2 regions of the Paeniglutamicibacter sulfureus genome follow, and region 2 is predicted to be linked to the other one. Evidence: predicted binding sites of a transcription regulator. Region 2 holds the regulator's gene; the other holds the start of a gene.

Region 1 (7,324 bases), 1.2 Mb from region 2:
CTATGAATGCTTGGGGGTGGGACGTGCTGCATCGCCCCACCAAATCAATGTCGCTGCCAGGTTTGCCTTATGGCGCAATGGCACCAACGCTCTTGAATGTCGGCGGATCATGGCTGCATGGTTCGTCGTGGGGGACCCGAACCGACGGTTCGACTACGATTTCTGGCTAATGTGCAACCCTGGACCCAGGGACACCTTCGTGCCTGTGGAACGAAAGACCGCCACGGGACAGGTGCCATGAATAGAACAACCCCCAAGCAGTGCCAGGCGTGGTGATTGTTGGCCGAGGGGCAGACAGCGTCTTGGATCGCGGCTAGGCTGGGCCGCAAACACCGGCAACCCGACGCGCACGGCGCTGGGGGGAGCGAGAGGACCACTGACATGGGCTACACGCACAGCATCACCGTTTCGCTGGACTGGGAGGAAGCAGTGGCCCGCACCAAGGATGCACTGGGGCGCCAGGGCTTTGGGGTGCTGACCGAAATCGATGTGCGTGCCGTCCTGACGGCAAAGATCAGCGCCGAATCGGCCGACCGGATCGGCGACTACCTGATACTTGGGGCCTGCAATCCGCATCTGGCCAATCGGGGATTGCTCACCGAACCCGAACTTGGGGCCTTGTTGCCGTGCAACGTGGTGGTCCGCAGGGCACTGGACGCGACCGAAACCACGATAGAGACCATTGACGCGCAGGTCCTGTCCCGCATTAGTGGGAACCCTGCCATTCGCGAGGTAGCCGCCGATGCCGATACCCGCCTGAAGGCGGCGCTGGACCAGCTACGCGACACCTAGGCCATTCAACAGTCGGCGCCGACTCAGAGCTGCGGCACGCGGGCCGGTACCTGTTCCGTTCCTTGCTTGGCCCCTCCACTGTCGGGCCGCGCAGGTAGAGCCGCGCGAGAAGGGCGATGACCAGTCCGAGGTTCCATGTGCGGCGAACACGCCCGGAACTGCGCTCCCATCTTTTCTTGCGCGACATTTAACCCCCAAGGTTTCTGCCTGTGTGGGGCTCCCCAGCCCCCACACAATCCAGCACGGGCCGAAGACGCGACAGAGGGGGCGGGAAATTCTTCCCGCCCCCTCTGGCTTCCTTCCCGGCTACGCCGCGAGTGCAGCTTCCCGGCCTGCCGAAACCTGTAGGCCCGATTCGTCGGCTGTCACCGTCACGGTGCCTCCCGCGGCCAACTCGTCGGTAACCAACAGGTCCGCGACCTTGTCGTCGAGCTCGCGCTGGATGACCCGGCGCAGCGGGCGGGCGCCGAACTCCGGCTCGTGGCCTTCGGCGGCGATCCAGGCGACAGCCGCCTCGTCCACCTCGAGGCCGATGCCGTTGGCGGCAAGCCGGGCCTCGGTGCGGCGCAACTGCAGCCGCACGATCCCGCGCAGCTGCTCCGCCTCCAGCTTGCGGAAGAGCACCGTCTCGTCGATCCTGTTCAGGAACTCCGGACGCATGGTCTCACGCAGCCGGCCCATGACCTTTGCGCGCAGCTCGCGCTCGGAGCCGGTGCCGGAATCGCTACCGAAGCCCAGCGGGGCGCCTCGGCTCGCCAGGAACTCGGATCCCAGGTTGGAGGTCATGATGATGACGGTGTTGCGGAAGTCGACGGTGCGGCCCTGCCCGTCGGTGAGACGGCCGTCGTCGAGCACCTGCAGCAGCAGGTTGAACACGTCGGGGTGCGCCTTCTCCACCTCGTCCAGCAACACGACCGAGTAGGGGCGACGCCGGACGCGTTCGGTCAGTTGCCCCGCCTCGTCGTAGCCGACGTATCCCGGAGGGGCGCCGACCAGCCGCGAGACCGTGTGGCGCTCGCCGAACTCGCTCATGTCGAAGCGCACCATGGCGGACTCGTCGCCGAAGAGCGAGGCCGCCAGCGCCTTGGCCAGCTCCGTCTTGCCCACACCCGTGGGGCCCAGGAAGAGGAAGCTGCCGACCGGGCGGTTTTCGTCGCCCATCCCGGTGCGGGAGCGGCGAACCGCCTTGGCAACGGCAGCCACAGCATCGTCCTGCCCGACGACCCTGTCGTGGAGCTCGTCCTCCAGACGGGCCAGGCGTTCCTTGTCGTCCTCCGTCAGCCGCGCGGCGGGGATGCCGGTGGCGCGGGCGATGACCTCGGCGATCTGGGCTTCGTCGACCACCGTGTCGGCGGTGCCGGTGCCGGACTCCTCGGTCTCGGCCAGCCGGGCAGAGATTTCCTCGGCCTCGTCGCGCAAACGCGAAGCGTCCTCGTAGCGTTCCTCTGCCACCGCGCGGTCCTTGGCGGCTGCGAGCTCGGCTATCCGCGACTTCAGCGCCACGGTGTCGATGCCCGGTCCGCGCTTGAGGCCCAGCCGGGCACCCGCGGTATCGATCAGGTCGATGGCCTTGTCCGGCAGGAACCTGTCGGTCACGTAGCGGGCCGACATTTCCACCGCGGCGCGGATCGCCTCGTCGGTGTAGGTGACCCGGTGGTGCTGCGCGTACCTTTCCTTCAATCCGTGCAGGATCGTTACGGCGTCCTCAAGGGAGGGCTCGCCGATGGTCACAGGCTGGAAGCGGCGTTCCAAGGCGGGATCCTTCTCGACCTTGCGGTATTCGGCCAGCGTGGTGGCGCCGATGAGGTGAAGCTCGCCGCGGGCCAGCCGTGGCTTGAGGATGTTGCCGGCATCCATGGAGCCCTCGCCGCCTGAGCCGGCGCCGACCACGGTGTGCAGCTCGTCGATGAAGACGATCACCTCCCCGTCCTGCGCGGCGATCTCGTCCATGGTCTGGGTCAGGCGCTCCTCGAAGTCGCCGCGGTAGCGGGTGCCGGCGACCATGGCCGGCAAGTCGAGCGCGATGATGCGCTTGCCTGCCAGCTGATCCGGCACCTCGCCGGCGACGATGGCGCGGGCGAGGCCCTCGACAACGGCGGTTTTCCCGACGCCGGCCTCGCCGATCAGCACCGGGTTGTTCTTCGTGCGCCGGGCCAGGATCTCGATGGTCTGCTCGATCTCCTGCGTGCGGCCGATCACCGGGTCCAGCCCGTCCTCGGCGGCCCGGGCGGTCAGGTCCATGCCGAATTTCTCCAACAATGGCGTCTCACCCTTGGCGGGCTGGTTGGCCTCGGCGGATTTCCGCTGGGTCGGAGCGGAACCGGAGCGTTGTTGATCGGCACCCTCGGCGGCGGCCTGCAGGGTCTGTGGAGTGACTCCGGCGGCGCCGAGCACCTGCCCGGCCGGGGATTCGGTGTTGAGCACGAATGCCAGGAACAGGTGTTCGGGATCGATGTAGGTTGAGCCGAAGGCGCGGGCGACCTGGTAGGCGTCGAGCAGGGCGCGCTGGGCCGATGGGGTCAGCGCGGGAGCGGATTCGGAGTGTCGCGGCCCGGTTTCGGGCAAGCGCTGTTCGGCGTCGCGGGCAATCGCCCCGGCGTCGGCCCCGGAGCGGCGCAGGGCCTCGTCGACGGGCTCGATCTCGAGCATCACGCGCAGCAAGTGCAGCGCGTCGATGTCGGGGTGGCCGTGTTCAACGGCGAATTGCGCGGCACGGGTCAGTACCTCGTGCGTGTGGCGGCTGAGCAGTCGGGTGATGTCGACGGGGCGCCCGAAGCGGCTGGTGCGCTGGCCTTGCAGGTAGCGCGCCAGGAAATCCTCGAAAGAGCCGTTGCCGGCGCCGGATGGGCCAAAGAATGCTGGCATGTTTCCTCCTATTGGATACTTGAGTGCCCTTGGCTCAAGTTAACGCGGATGCCAACAGGATATTCCCGGGCGTGATTCCGGCGGGGCAATGTTCGCCGACGGCGAGATGCCGGGGGCGACGGCCTGGAGATGCTTTCAGCACGGCAGCACGGAATATGCCTGCTTCAGGGTGTCACCCGCCCGCTTGCCCTTCAGGCAAGCGGCTCGTGGGGGACGGTGGTCCTTCTTGCCCGAGGCGTGGAGGTGCCAGTGTTCCCTTTTCCGCACGCCGAGACGCAGGCAGGTGATAGTCCTGTCCATCAACAAGGACTTCGCAGCGGCCACAATGTTCCCGTTAAGGAAGAAGGTCCAACCCAGGATGGATTTGCGGGTCTTCACCTACTGAACCTGCCGCATTATCCGCAACTGGTTGAAGGCGTGGTGAGCCGCAATGGAGGGAATCAGCCCGACGACCGGCTTGGACTGCACCATCCGCACCGCCGCAGAGCCCGGGCCCACCGTCTACTTGATCACATTTAAGCTACCGTCCCGGGGGAGCTCCTGACTATTGCCATCCAGATGGAATCCGGGCTGCTGGCGCAGCCCTACTATGACGCCATCCGACCGGGCTCCTAGTCACCATGGAAAGTGCCGGAAGTCCGCACTTGTGCGGGTGTACGGGATCGAGGGAGCGAGAGCCATCGACCGGTGTCGGCGCCCACGTATTTGTCCGCCGCATGGATTGATAACGGAATTGTAACTTTTGTATTTACCCTCGTAGGGTTTTACATCGGGTCGCATCTAGGCAACCCAGTCCCGATCCGGTTCGCCCAACCCTACCGGCGGATCGCGGAGTAAAAATTCCCGGTAGGGGCGGAGGACCCAATCAACCGATCCTGGTCTTGCACCATGGATCTCGGGGTGAAGTTGAGTCCACCTTGGTGGGCTCGGCCGAGTTAATCTCATGACTCGAATCCGACAGCTAACTTCGCAGGCGATACATGAGAGGTAATCATTTGACCCAGCACCATAATTCCGCGCGCCGCCGCGCGTCCGGCCCCGTTGATGCCAAGCCCGCCAACGCTTCCATGGAGCAAATCGCGAGCGGCGAAAACACTTCCCGGCGGTCGGGCCGCCGCGCACTCGGCGCGGTCCCGGATTCCGCGCAATCCCCGAATGACACGGAGTATGCCGGCCGCCGATTCGTGGCAAGCCTCCGCTATGGAGCGGCCCCGGACGCTTCATCCATGGCCGCCGCCGAAGTCCCTTCCGCATCTGGTGCACAGTCGGTGCCCCTGCCGATGCCTGCGGAAGCCGGCAAACTGGACAGCGTTCGGAAGTTCGCCCCCCGGGACCGGCGCCCCCGCCTCGGGTTGGCGCACAAGCTCGCAGCAGTCGCCGCCGTGTCCGCCCTGGCATTCGCTGCCGCCCCCGCGCAGGAGGCCGAGGAGGTTGCCCCAGAGCCCCAGCGCGTCGCCCAGACCGCCGTCGCGGATGTCAAAGCCCCGGCCAGTGACAAGCTCACGGTCGATCGCGCCTCGGTGACCAGCAAGTTCATCAAGGTGGAAAAGAAGGAAAAGAAGCCGGCCCCTGTCACGACCGTTGCCGCCGCAAAGGTCGCCAAGGACGCCAAGCCGGCGCCCGCCGCCACCGCTGACACCGGAAAAGTCACCAAGCTCGCCCAGCCGGTGGACAGCATCCGGTTGACGTCGCGCTTTGGTTTCCGCAAGAACCCGACCGGTCCGGGGTACATGAACCACAACGGCCTGGACTACGCAGTTCCCATGGGTACACCGATCAAGGCAAGCGCCGCCGGCACCGTCGTGCAGGCCGAATGGGCCGGCCACTCCGGCAACCGCGTCAAAATCGACCACGGCAACGGGCTGGAAACCAGCTACAACCACAACTCGGCCCTCAAGGTGTCCGTGGGACAAAAGGTCGGGCGCGGCGAGGTCGTCGCCCTGGCTGGCAGCACGGGCAACTCAACAGGCCCCCACCTGCACCTCGAGGTCATCGTCAACGGCAAGTGGGTCAATCCCGAGGGCTGGCTGTAACGGCCAGGACTCGCCGATTTTTGGCGGACTTCATTTCGTATACCTCGAGAAGGCGTCCTGCAAAGCTGAATCGATGCAGATCACCACGGCAATGACCGCAAGAACGCCCACGATTCTCCCTACGCGGCCGCTTCCGAGCATCCGCCAATGTGTTGCTCGTCACGGCCGTGTGGGGAATCGAGATGCCCATTGCGTGGTTGGCATTGATTGACGCATCAAGCAGCACCCCCCGAAAAAACAGGAGACTTCCTCTTATGGCAACCACCGTCCTGACCCTCGTCGGTTCCCTCCGCAACGGTTCCACCAACCAGCAGCTGGCCGAGGCCACCGTCGCGAACGCCCCTGAGGGCGTTGAGGTAAACCTTTACGCCGGCATCGAGGACATTCCGTTCTACAACGAGGACATCGACGTCGAGGGACAGGTTCCGGCTGCTGCCGTCGCGCTGCGCGAAGCCGCCGGTGCGGCCGACGCCCTGCTGCTGGTTTCCCCCGAGTACAACGGCACCATGCCTGCAGTGCTGAAGAACGCCATCGACTGGCTTTCCCGCCCGATGGGCGCCGGCGCCGTCTTCGGCAAGCCCGCCGCCGTCATCGGCACCGCCTACGGCCAGTTCGGTGGCGTGTGGGCCCAGGACGAGGCCCGCAAGGCCGTCGGCATCGCCGGCGCCACCGTGCTGGAAGACGTCAAGCTCTCCATCCCGGGTTCGCTGGTCCGCTTCGCCGAGACCCACCCGAAGGACGACGCAGAGGTTGTTGGCCAGGTTTCGGCAGTGCTCGAGGGCATCCGCGCCGCCGCCGAAAGCAACTAGTCCAGAAATGGCATTGACCCTTCGGGGTCGATGAGTGCACCTGTGGCCGGTACCTGTTTCGGGTGCCGGCCACAAGCGTCTGTTGCGGCGGCACATGGCTAGTATTGGCACATGAACGACGTGATGACGCTGCGCTTCCTGGCCGCACCGACCGATGTTTCCGAAGACGGGCTCACGGTCCAGGCCGGGCGCGTGCTCGAGTGGATCGACAAGGCCGGCTACGCCTGCGCCGTCGGCTACTCCGGCGGCTACTGCGTCACCGCCTACGTCGGGAACGTCCACTTCACCCGGCCCATCGAAAACGGCGACCTGATCGAGGTCACCGCCCAGATCGTGCACACCGGGCGCAGCAGCATGCAGGTGGTGGTCACCGTCGACGCCGCCGACGTGCGCGAACGCGTCTTCAAGCCCGCCATGGACTGCATCCTGGTCTTCGTGGCAATGGACGAGCAACGCCGCGCCAAGGCGGTCCCGCCCTGGAAGCCGGCCGATGCCGCAGCGGCCCAACTGGCACATGGGGCGGCCGACCGCGTGGCCGCGCGCGCCGAGATCCGCCAGGCCATGCTGGCGCAGGAGTACACGGAGGCCGGCACCGCGCCTCGCGAGAAGTTCAGGTTCCTGGCCTCCCCAACGGACGTGAACTGGGGAGGGAACGCACACGGCGGGATCGTGATGCGATGGATCGACGAGGTCGCCCGGGCCTGCGCCATGGGGTGGTGCGGGGATGATGCGGTGGCCGTCTATTCCGGGGGCATCCACTTCACCAATCCCATCCACATCGGCGACGTCGTCGAGCTCGAGGCGCGGCTGATCCACACCGGACCG
Region 2 (7,324 bases):
GTTGCCGAACGGGTCGGTCTCAACGCCGGTGAATTCCATGGGGACGGCAATCTCGCGCGTGGTGTCCTTGATGGTCAGTTCGCCGTTGACGATGAAGCTGTTCTCATCCACTTGGTCGATGCGCGTGGACCGGAAGACGATTTTGGGGTATTTCGGAGCATCGAAGAAGTCGTTGGTCCGCAGGTGCTTGTCGCGGTCTGCGTTGCGCGTGTCGACACTGGCCACCTTCACCGACATCTCGACAGTGCTTTTACCGACATCCTCCACGTCGACATGAATGGTTCCCTCGACTTCGTTGAAGGCACCCCGCACCTTCGTCACCATCGCGTGGCGGGCGTTGAAGCCGATACGAGTGTGGCCTGGATCGAATCGCCACGTCCCCGCGTAGGCTGGATCGAGCTGGGTCATTGTTCCCCCTTGGTTGCGGTGCAGCAGAGTTAGTCCCCCCCGACTGCTGCTCACATTACCAACGCAATGGACGAACGTCTCCGGTTACCCGCTACTTTTTGCCGGGATCCACGAGACTTTCGAAGGGCACGGCCGGAGTCGCGCTATCCGGTGGGGACCGGCCATGCCCTTGGCTCGGATGCCACCGGTCCGCCGCTGAAAACGCGGACAGGGCAGGAAGTGGGTCGGCAGGCCCAGGGCAAGGTGCCCGTGCCGGATAAAACGCGGACCTGTTCAAGACGACCGTGCCCCTGGGCCCACGGTAGCGATCACGCAGAGGAGCGCCTCCGCTGCACCCGGCCCCCGCGCAGAGGCACCTGAAAGGTCAGCCGTCCACTTATCCCTTGGCAGCGGCCTCCAGAACCGCGATATCAAGTTTCCTCATGGGCATGAACGCTTCGACTACCCTTCGGGCGACCTCCGGATCCGGGTCGCTAAGCAACTCGACCATGCGAACCGGGACGACCTGCCAGGACATGCCAAAGCGGTCCTTGAGCCAACCGCACTGGCTTTCTTCCCCACCGTCGGTGAGCTTGTCCCAGAAGTAGTCGACCTCGGTCTGGTCCTCGCACATGATTTGGAAGGAAATGGCTTCGTTGAACTTGAAGAGCGGGCCACCGTTTAGTGCAACGAAGGGACGTCCATCGAGATTGAATTCGACTGTCAGCGGCTCGTTCACCGGATTCCCCTGCGTGTCCATGTCGAGTTGTGAAACGATCCGGGAATTCGGGAAAATGCCGGTGTAGAACCGGGCTGCTTCCAGCCCTTGTCCATCGAACCACAGGCAGTTAATCAGGTCTTTCATCGGTCTTGGCCTCATCCAGTCGACAATTGGCGTTGCTTCTCACAACCACAGACTAGAAATCGCTTCTTCGAGATACAAGGGGCGGCGCCGATATCCGTCGTTGAAGTTTGATACTCCTCTCCGCCGCCATACGGCGGTCGCGGGCCTCAGCGGGACATCGGCATGTATCGGGCGCTCGGAACGATTTCCTTGCCCAGGGGCATGAGGGATATCGGGATCATCTTCAGATTCGCGAGACCCAGCGGAATGCCGACGATGCTCACGAACATCGGGATCGCCGTCACGACGTGCCCGATGGCGATCCAGATGCCGGCCACCAGCACCCAGATGACATTTCCTATGGTTGAAAATGCACCTACTTGGCCACGGTCCACCACGGTGCGCCCGAAGGGCCACAGCGCATACAGCGCAATGCGGAAGGACGCGATGCCAAAGGGAATCGTCACGATGAGCAGGCAGCAAATGATCCCGGCCAGGACGTAGCCCAGCGCCAGCCAGATGCCGCCGAAAACGAGCCAGATGATATTCAGGATCACGGAAAGAGTGTTTCGCATGATTCAAGTTTCTCCCTGGAGGCCGGGGCACACCATGGGGTAACACCCTGAGCCATCCCCCATTGTTCGGTGACGCTTTCCAATGATCCGGAAGGAAGCCCCCTGGGTATTCGACAATCACGGGCCACGCGTAGGAGATTGTTGGATGCCGCCTGTGTTGGCTATGGGCACGGATCCAAGACCGGGCAGGTGTTCGACCCCTTGGAACCATCGCCCTCATACCTGGTTGTCCTCGTCCCGGATCCGACGTGAGATTGACCGCACCAATGACATGATCTTCCAGGCCGTCGTCCCATCCGCGACGTTGCTGCGCCCGCCTTGCGGTGCGTGCCATTCCATCTGCGACAGGCCCGCGGGCGCCCCCGGGGCCTCTTTGTATGTCGACACGTTTGGCTGGAAACACCGCAACACTGCCGCCGTACCGAGGATCCTTCCCGGTTTGCGCTCCAAGGAGTACGCCTTTGTCGCCATCACCGAGCTCATGGGCCCCGCGGGGCTTGGTGCCGGTGAGACCTACGCCCACGCCGCGGCGGGAGAAGCCCGGCCAGTGGAAGTCCGGGAAAGTGGGACACTGAAGTTCGCTACCCTTAACTACATGAGCATTCCCCCAGAACGCAAGGCGCCGGTCAGCGGCCGCGCCGTCGACGACCTCAGCTTTTACCAAACCGAACCAGTGTCGTTTGTCCGCCGCGGCAGCCGCTTGCACGGGCGCCGAGCCGATGCCTGGGAACGCACTGCGCAAAAGTACATCATCGAGCCACCCCGCAACCAGGCCGACACGTCTGTGGCCGAAGGCTACGAATTCGACCAGCAGGCCCTCTACGGCCGTACGGCACCGCTCATTGTCGAGATCGGTTCGGGTCTGGGCGAGGCAATGGCATTTGCCGCCAGCGAGAACCGCAACAAGGACTTCCTGGCAGTGGAGGTCTACCGGCCCGGACTGGCTGCGCTCATGGTCCGGGTGGAAAACAACGAACTGACAAACGTGCGTGCGGTGCAGGCCAACGCCCCGGAGGTCCTGGACTCCATGCTCCCGGCAGCCTCGGCCGACGAGATCTGGGTGTTCTTCTCCGATCCGTGGCACAAGATCCGCCACCACAAGCGCCGACTCATCAAGGACACCTTCGTCCAGAAGCTCGAACGTGTCCTGGTTCCCGGAGGCGTTGTCCGTCTTGCGACCGACTGGTCCAACTATGCCGAGCAGATACGGGATGTCTTCGACGCTGCCCCTGCATTCACCAACCTCCACCCGGGCGAGTTGTCCGGCGAAGACAGCAACCTCACCAGGGTCCGCCGCCTCGGCCTGGAAAACGAGGACCGGGATCCCGGCTTCACGGATGGGCGCGGTGGCTGGGCCCCGCGCTTTGAGGGCCGCACGCTGACCAGCTTCGAGGGCAAGGCGTTGAAGGCCGGTCGGCTAATCTTCGACCTGGCATACCGCAAGGATCTTTAGGACCATCGCCATGCCGGGGCGGTGCGGGGTTTGGGCCCTGCACCGCCCTCCCGTGTTTAAGGCAGGGGTGCCTGTCCGGTGGTGATCAGCGCTAGGTTCCGCAGCGAAAGCGTGTCGGGATCCCGATAACCCCTCGTCGAGGACGGCTTGTCGTCCCGGAATTGGGAGGTATTGTGGCCCTGGGCCGCGTGCAACCCCAGCCCCAGCTTCGGTCCGACGTTGAATTCATGGCCAGCAAGCAATGTGCGACCCGAGAAGGTGCGCCCCAGCCATGCCAGGTAGTCCCCCTCGGCGATCGCCTCGTAGATGTTGGCCGATGGCACGTTGAGCCGGCCCGGATCCCGCGAAAAGTGCCGGGGAATCCCGGCCGAACCGATCATGGCCAGCGCCTGGGCCCCAAGCCCGCGCCCGGATTCCGCGTCCAGCACCTGTGCCGCAAGGGTCGCCGCATAGGAGTGCGCCTCCACAGCCATGTGCGGCTTGTCGGGACGCAGCCGGACGAAAGTAGCCAGGTCCTGGCCCAGCCGTTGCAGGCCGCGCCGCGCCGCGGTGTTCAGCAGTGCGCCGGCCAGATTGGGTGTTCGATATCCCAGCCAGGCCACGACCGCGGGTTCGGCGACCCCTACCTTTTGTTGTTCCAGGTACAGCTGTCCGGCCTCCCGCACGCTGCCCCACAACGCGTTGCGTGCCCGGATCCCGGTCCCCGAGAGCTGGAAGGTGACGTGGGTGGCGGTGTCCAGGTCGCCCACGGCGACGGCCGCCAGTGGTTCCCTGGCGGAGAGATCAAGGTACAGCAGGTGGCGGGACGGAATGGCCGGGTCCATGGACCCTCGGCGCAAGGCATGGGCGGTGCCGTCCAGGCCCTGGCGATGGGACGTGCCCAGCCGGCCGCGGATCGCGCACAACGCCTCGAACCGGTCGTGGGCAGCGGCGGAGAGCCGCGCATAGCTCTCACCCGAAGTCAGTGGCGAATCATCGCTGCTGTTCACGGAAGCTGCTTGCCCCGCGGCTTCCACACCACCACGGCTTGGCTGCGGCCGCGCGGCCGTTGGCCCCGCGCCAGCGACACCACGTCGCCGGTGCTGCCGGCGGCAAAGACGCGTCCGAGTCCGGACGCCTGGCGGGCGCTGCGCAGGGCGAAGACCTCGTTGCTCAGTTCACCGACCCGCGATCTCAGTGCGGCAACCTGGTTTTCCAGGGCCATGATGCGCTTGATGCCCTCCAGGGACACCCCGTCCTTGGAGAGCCGCTGGATCTCCCGCAGCAAGTCCACATCGTGTTCGGAGTACCTGCGCTGCTTGCCGCCTTGGCGGGAGGGCGAAACCAGACCCAGCCGGTCGTATTGGCGCAGCGTCTGGGGGTGCATGTCGGCCAGGTCCGCCGCCACAGAAATGACGAAGATCGGCCTTAGTCTGTCATTGCCCATGATCCCTGCCTTTCAATTATTGTCATCCACCGTAGCCAATTTCCTGGCATTGCGAAGCGCCCCGTGCCGCTGTCGGGCGGCACGGGGCGATCGATAACTAGAGAATTGCACGCGAGAGCAGGCTCTCGCGTGGGTTCTCCGCCTTGGTGGCCTCGGCGAAGGCCTCGACGGCCGCCTTGGCTTCCTTGGAAAGGTTCTGCGGAACCACCACATCTAGGGTGACCAGCAGGTCGCCCGTGACCTTGGAGGTGTTCACCCCGCGCCCCTTTAGGCGCAAGGTGCGGCCATTCGAGGAGCCGGCCGGGACCTTTAGCTTGACGGTCTCGCCGGTCAGCGTGGGAATCTCGATCTGCCCGCCCAGGGCGGCCTCGTCGAAGGTCACCGGCACGTGGATCCGGATGTTGTTGTCTTCGCGGATAAAGACCGGGTGCGGCTTGACGTTGACCTTGACGATCAGGTCGCCGGCACCGGCGGAGCCGGGCGAACCCTTGCCGCGGACTCGGACCGATTGCCCGTCCTTGACCCCGGCTGGAATCCGCACGTCGATGACCTCGCCATTGGCCTCGCGCAGGCCGATGGTGGTTCCCTTCATGGAACCGGCAAAGGAGATCGTGGTGCTTGCAGTTCGGTCGGCACCCTTGCGAGGTGCCTGTTGTCCGAAGCCGCCAAACCCTCCGCCGCCGCCAAAGAGGTCGGCAAAATCGGGTGGGACTTGGCCGCCGCGTCGGCTGCCCCCGCCTCCGCTGTTGAAGAGGTTGGAGAAGACATCCTCGAAGCCGCCGTTGCCCGGTGCCCCGCCGTGGCCCCCTGCGCTGAATCGCGCCCCCGAGCCCATGGCACGGATGGCGTCGTACTGCTGGCGGTCCTCGGGATCCGAAAGCACCGAATGGGCCTCGGTGATGTCCTTGAACCTTCGTTCGGACTCGGCATCCCCGGAGTTGGTGTCCGGATGGTATTTCCGCGCCATCTTCCGGTATGCCTTTTTGATGTCCGCGTCGCTGGCGTCCTTGGAGACGCCAAGAATCGTGTAAAAATCCTTGTCGACCCAGTCCTGGCTTGCCACTGGGCGCCTCCTTTGCTGTAAAAATCCTTGTGGCTCACCCGCCGCTCAATCGTGGCAGGGAGAAATCCGTGATGTTGGATCCACCAAGTATGCGGCGGATCGCCGGTTCCATCGCTGGAACCATTGCGAGCCGCCGCACCTTGGTGGGGGGTGCGGCACCTGCATTGCTGCAGGCGCCGCGTGTTGGTGCCTACTCCCCGAGGGAGACGATCACCTGGGCTGCGCGAAGGATGCGGTCACCCTTCTTGAACCCGGGGCGAAGCACCTGCGCCACATGGTCCGCCGAGATCTCCGCATGCGGCTGCTGGATCAGTGCCTCGTGGACGTTCGGGTCGAACGCCACGCCGGCCTCGGCGATGCGCTCCAGGCCGAGGCCCTCGAGCACCGCGTCGAGCTTGTTGGCGATCGAAGCGAACGGCCCGTCGACCAGGTCCCCGTGCAGGCGAGCCGCGTCGATGTCGTCGAGTACCGGCAGCAGGTTGGTGAAGACCGACTGCACGGCGTTTTCGCGTGCCACGTCCCGGTCGCGCTCGACGCGCTTGCGGTAGTTGACGTATTCGGCCTGCAGGCGCAACAGGTCCTCGCGCAATTCGGCTTCCTTGTCGCTGGCCGGGGTTTGATCCCCGGCCTCGCCGCCGGCCTCATTGAGGATGGCTTCTGCCTGGCTCAACGCGTCGCCCGAGTCATGGGCTTCGTCAACGGGAGTGACCTCTTCGTGTGAGGTGGCCTCGTCGTGATTTTCCTCTGACATGGTCGATGTGCCCCTTTACTTCTTGACGTTTTCGTCGTCTTCGTCGATGACCTCGGCGTCAACGATGTCTTCCTCGGCGTTCGGTGCCTCGGCGTCGTCGGCTGCTGCGCCTTCGCTCTGTGCCTGCGAGTAGATGGCCTCGCCCAGCTTGGTCTGCGAAGCCTGCAGCTTCTCGAACGCTGTCTTGACCTCGTCGTCGTTGTCCTGCTTCTCAAGGGCTGCCTTCAAGGCGTCGACGTCGGCCTGGACCTCGGTCTTGACCTCTTCCGGCAACTTGTCCTCGTTGTCCTTGATGAGCTTGTCAACGGAGTAGGCTGCCTGCTCGGCCGCGTTGCGGGTCTCGGCTGCCTCGCGGCGGCTCTTGTCCTCGGAGGCGTGCTCCTCGGCTTCGCGGACCATGCGCTCGATGTCGTCCTTGGACAGCGCGGTGCCACCGGTGATGGTCATCGACTGCTCGACTCCGGTGCCCTTGTCCTTGGCCGAGACGTGGACGATGCCGTTGGCGTCGATGTCGAAGGTGACCTCGACCTGCGGGATGCCGCGCGGTGCCGGCGCAATGCCGGTCAGCTCGAAGGTTCCCAGCGGCTTGTTGTCGCGGGTGAACTCGCGCTCGCCCTGGAAGACCTGGATGGAAACCGAAGGCTGGTTGTCCTCGGCGGTCGTGAAGGTCTCCGAACGCTTGGTCGGGATCGCGGTGTTGCGCTCGATCAGCTTGGTCATCACACCGCCCTTGGTCTCGATGCCCAGGGACAGCGGGGTGACGTCGATGAGCAGAACGTCCTTGCGCTCGCCCTTCAGCACGCCGGCCTGAAGTGCGGCGCCAAC

What was found. Region 2 encodes HspR, which represses chaperone genes until heat shock. Its sites were predicted from a motif close to AAGTTGAGTCNNNNNGACTCAACTT; they were not measured.
Region 1: the regulator HspR is predicted to act here: its motif matches at 3,674-3,698, upstream of ABD687_RS13690 (ATP-dependent Clp protease ATP-binding subunit).

What each region holds. Positions count from the first base shown of each region.
Region 1 is NZ_BAAAWO010000001.1:2,987,388-2,994,711, reverse strand. It holds gene ABD687_RS13695 (DUF302 domain-containing protein) at 382-792, shown strand; gene ABD687_RS13690 (ATP-dependent Clp protease ATP-binding subunit) at 1,099-3,657, opposite strand; gene ABD687_RS13685 (hypothetical protein) at 3,793-4,035, opposite strand; cyclic di-AMP (ydaO/yuaA leader) riboswitch at 4,475-4,649, shown strand; gene ABD687_RS13680 (M23 family metallopeptidase) at 4,653-5,690, shown strand; gene ABD687_RS13675 (NAD(P)H-dependent oxidoreductase) at 5,945-6,499, shown strand; gene ABD687_RS13670 (acyl-CoA thioesterase) at 6,611-7,324, shown strand, end outside.
Region 2 is NZ_BAAAWO010000001.1:1,817,693-1,825,016, forward strand. It holds gene ABD687_RS08305 (YceI family protein) at 1-408, opposite strand, end outside; gene ABD687_RS08310 (VOC family protein) at 785-1,252, opposite strand; gene ABD687_RS08315 (YccF domain-containing protein) at 1,399-1,806, opposite strand; partial or broken gene ABD687_RS20705 (hypothetical protein) at 1,889-2,122, shown strand; gene trmB (tRNA (guanosine(46)-N7)-methyltransferase TrmB) at 2,402-3,259, shown strand; gene ABD687_RS08325 (alpha/beta hydrolase) at 3,316-4,248, opposite strand; gene ABD687_RS08330 (heat shock protein transcriptional repressor HspR) at 4,245-4,685, opposite strand; gene ABD687_RS08335 (DnaJ C-terminal domain-containing protein) at 4,783-5,748, opposite strand; gene ABD687_RS08340 (nucleotide exchange factor GrpE) at 5,939-6,499, opposite strand; gene dnaK (molecular chaperone DnaK) at 6,515-7,324, opposite strand, start outside.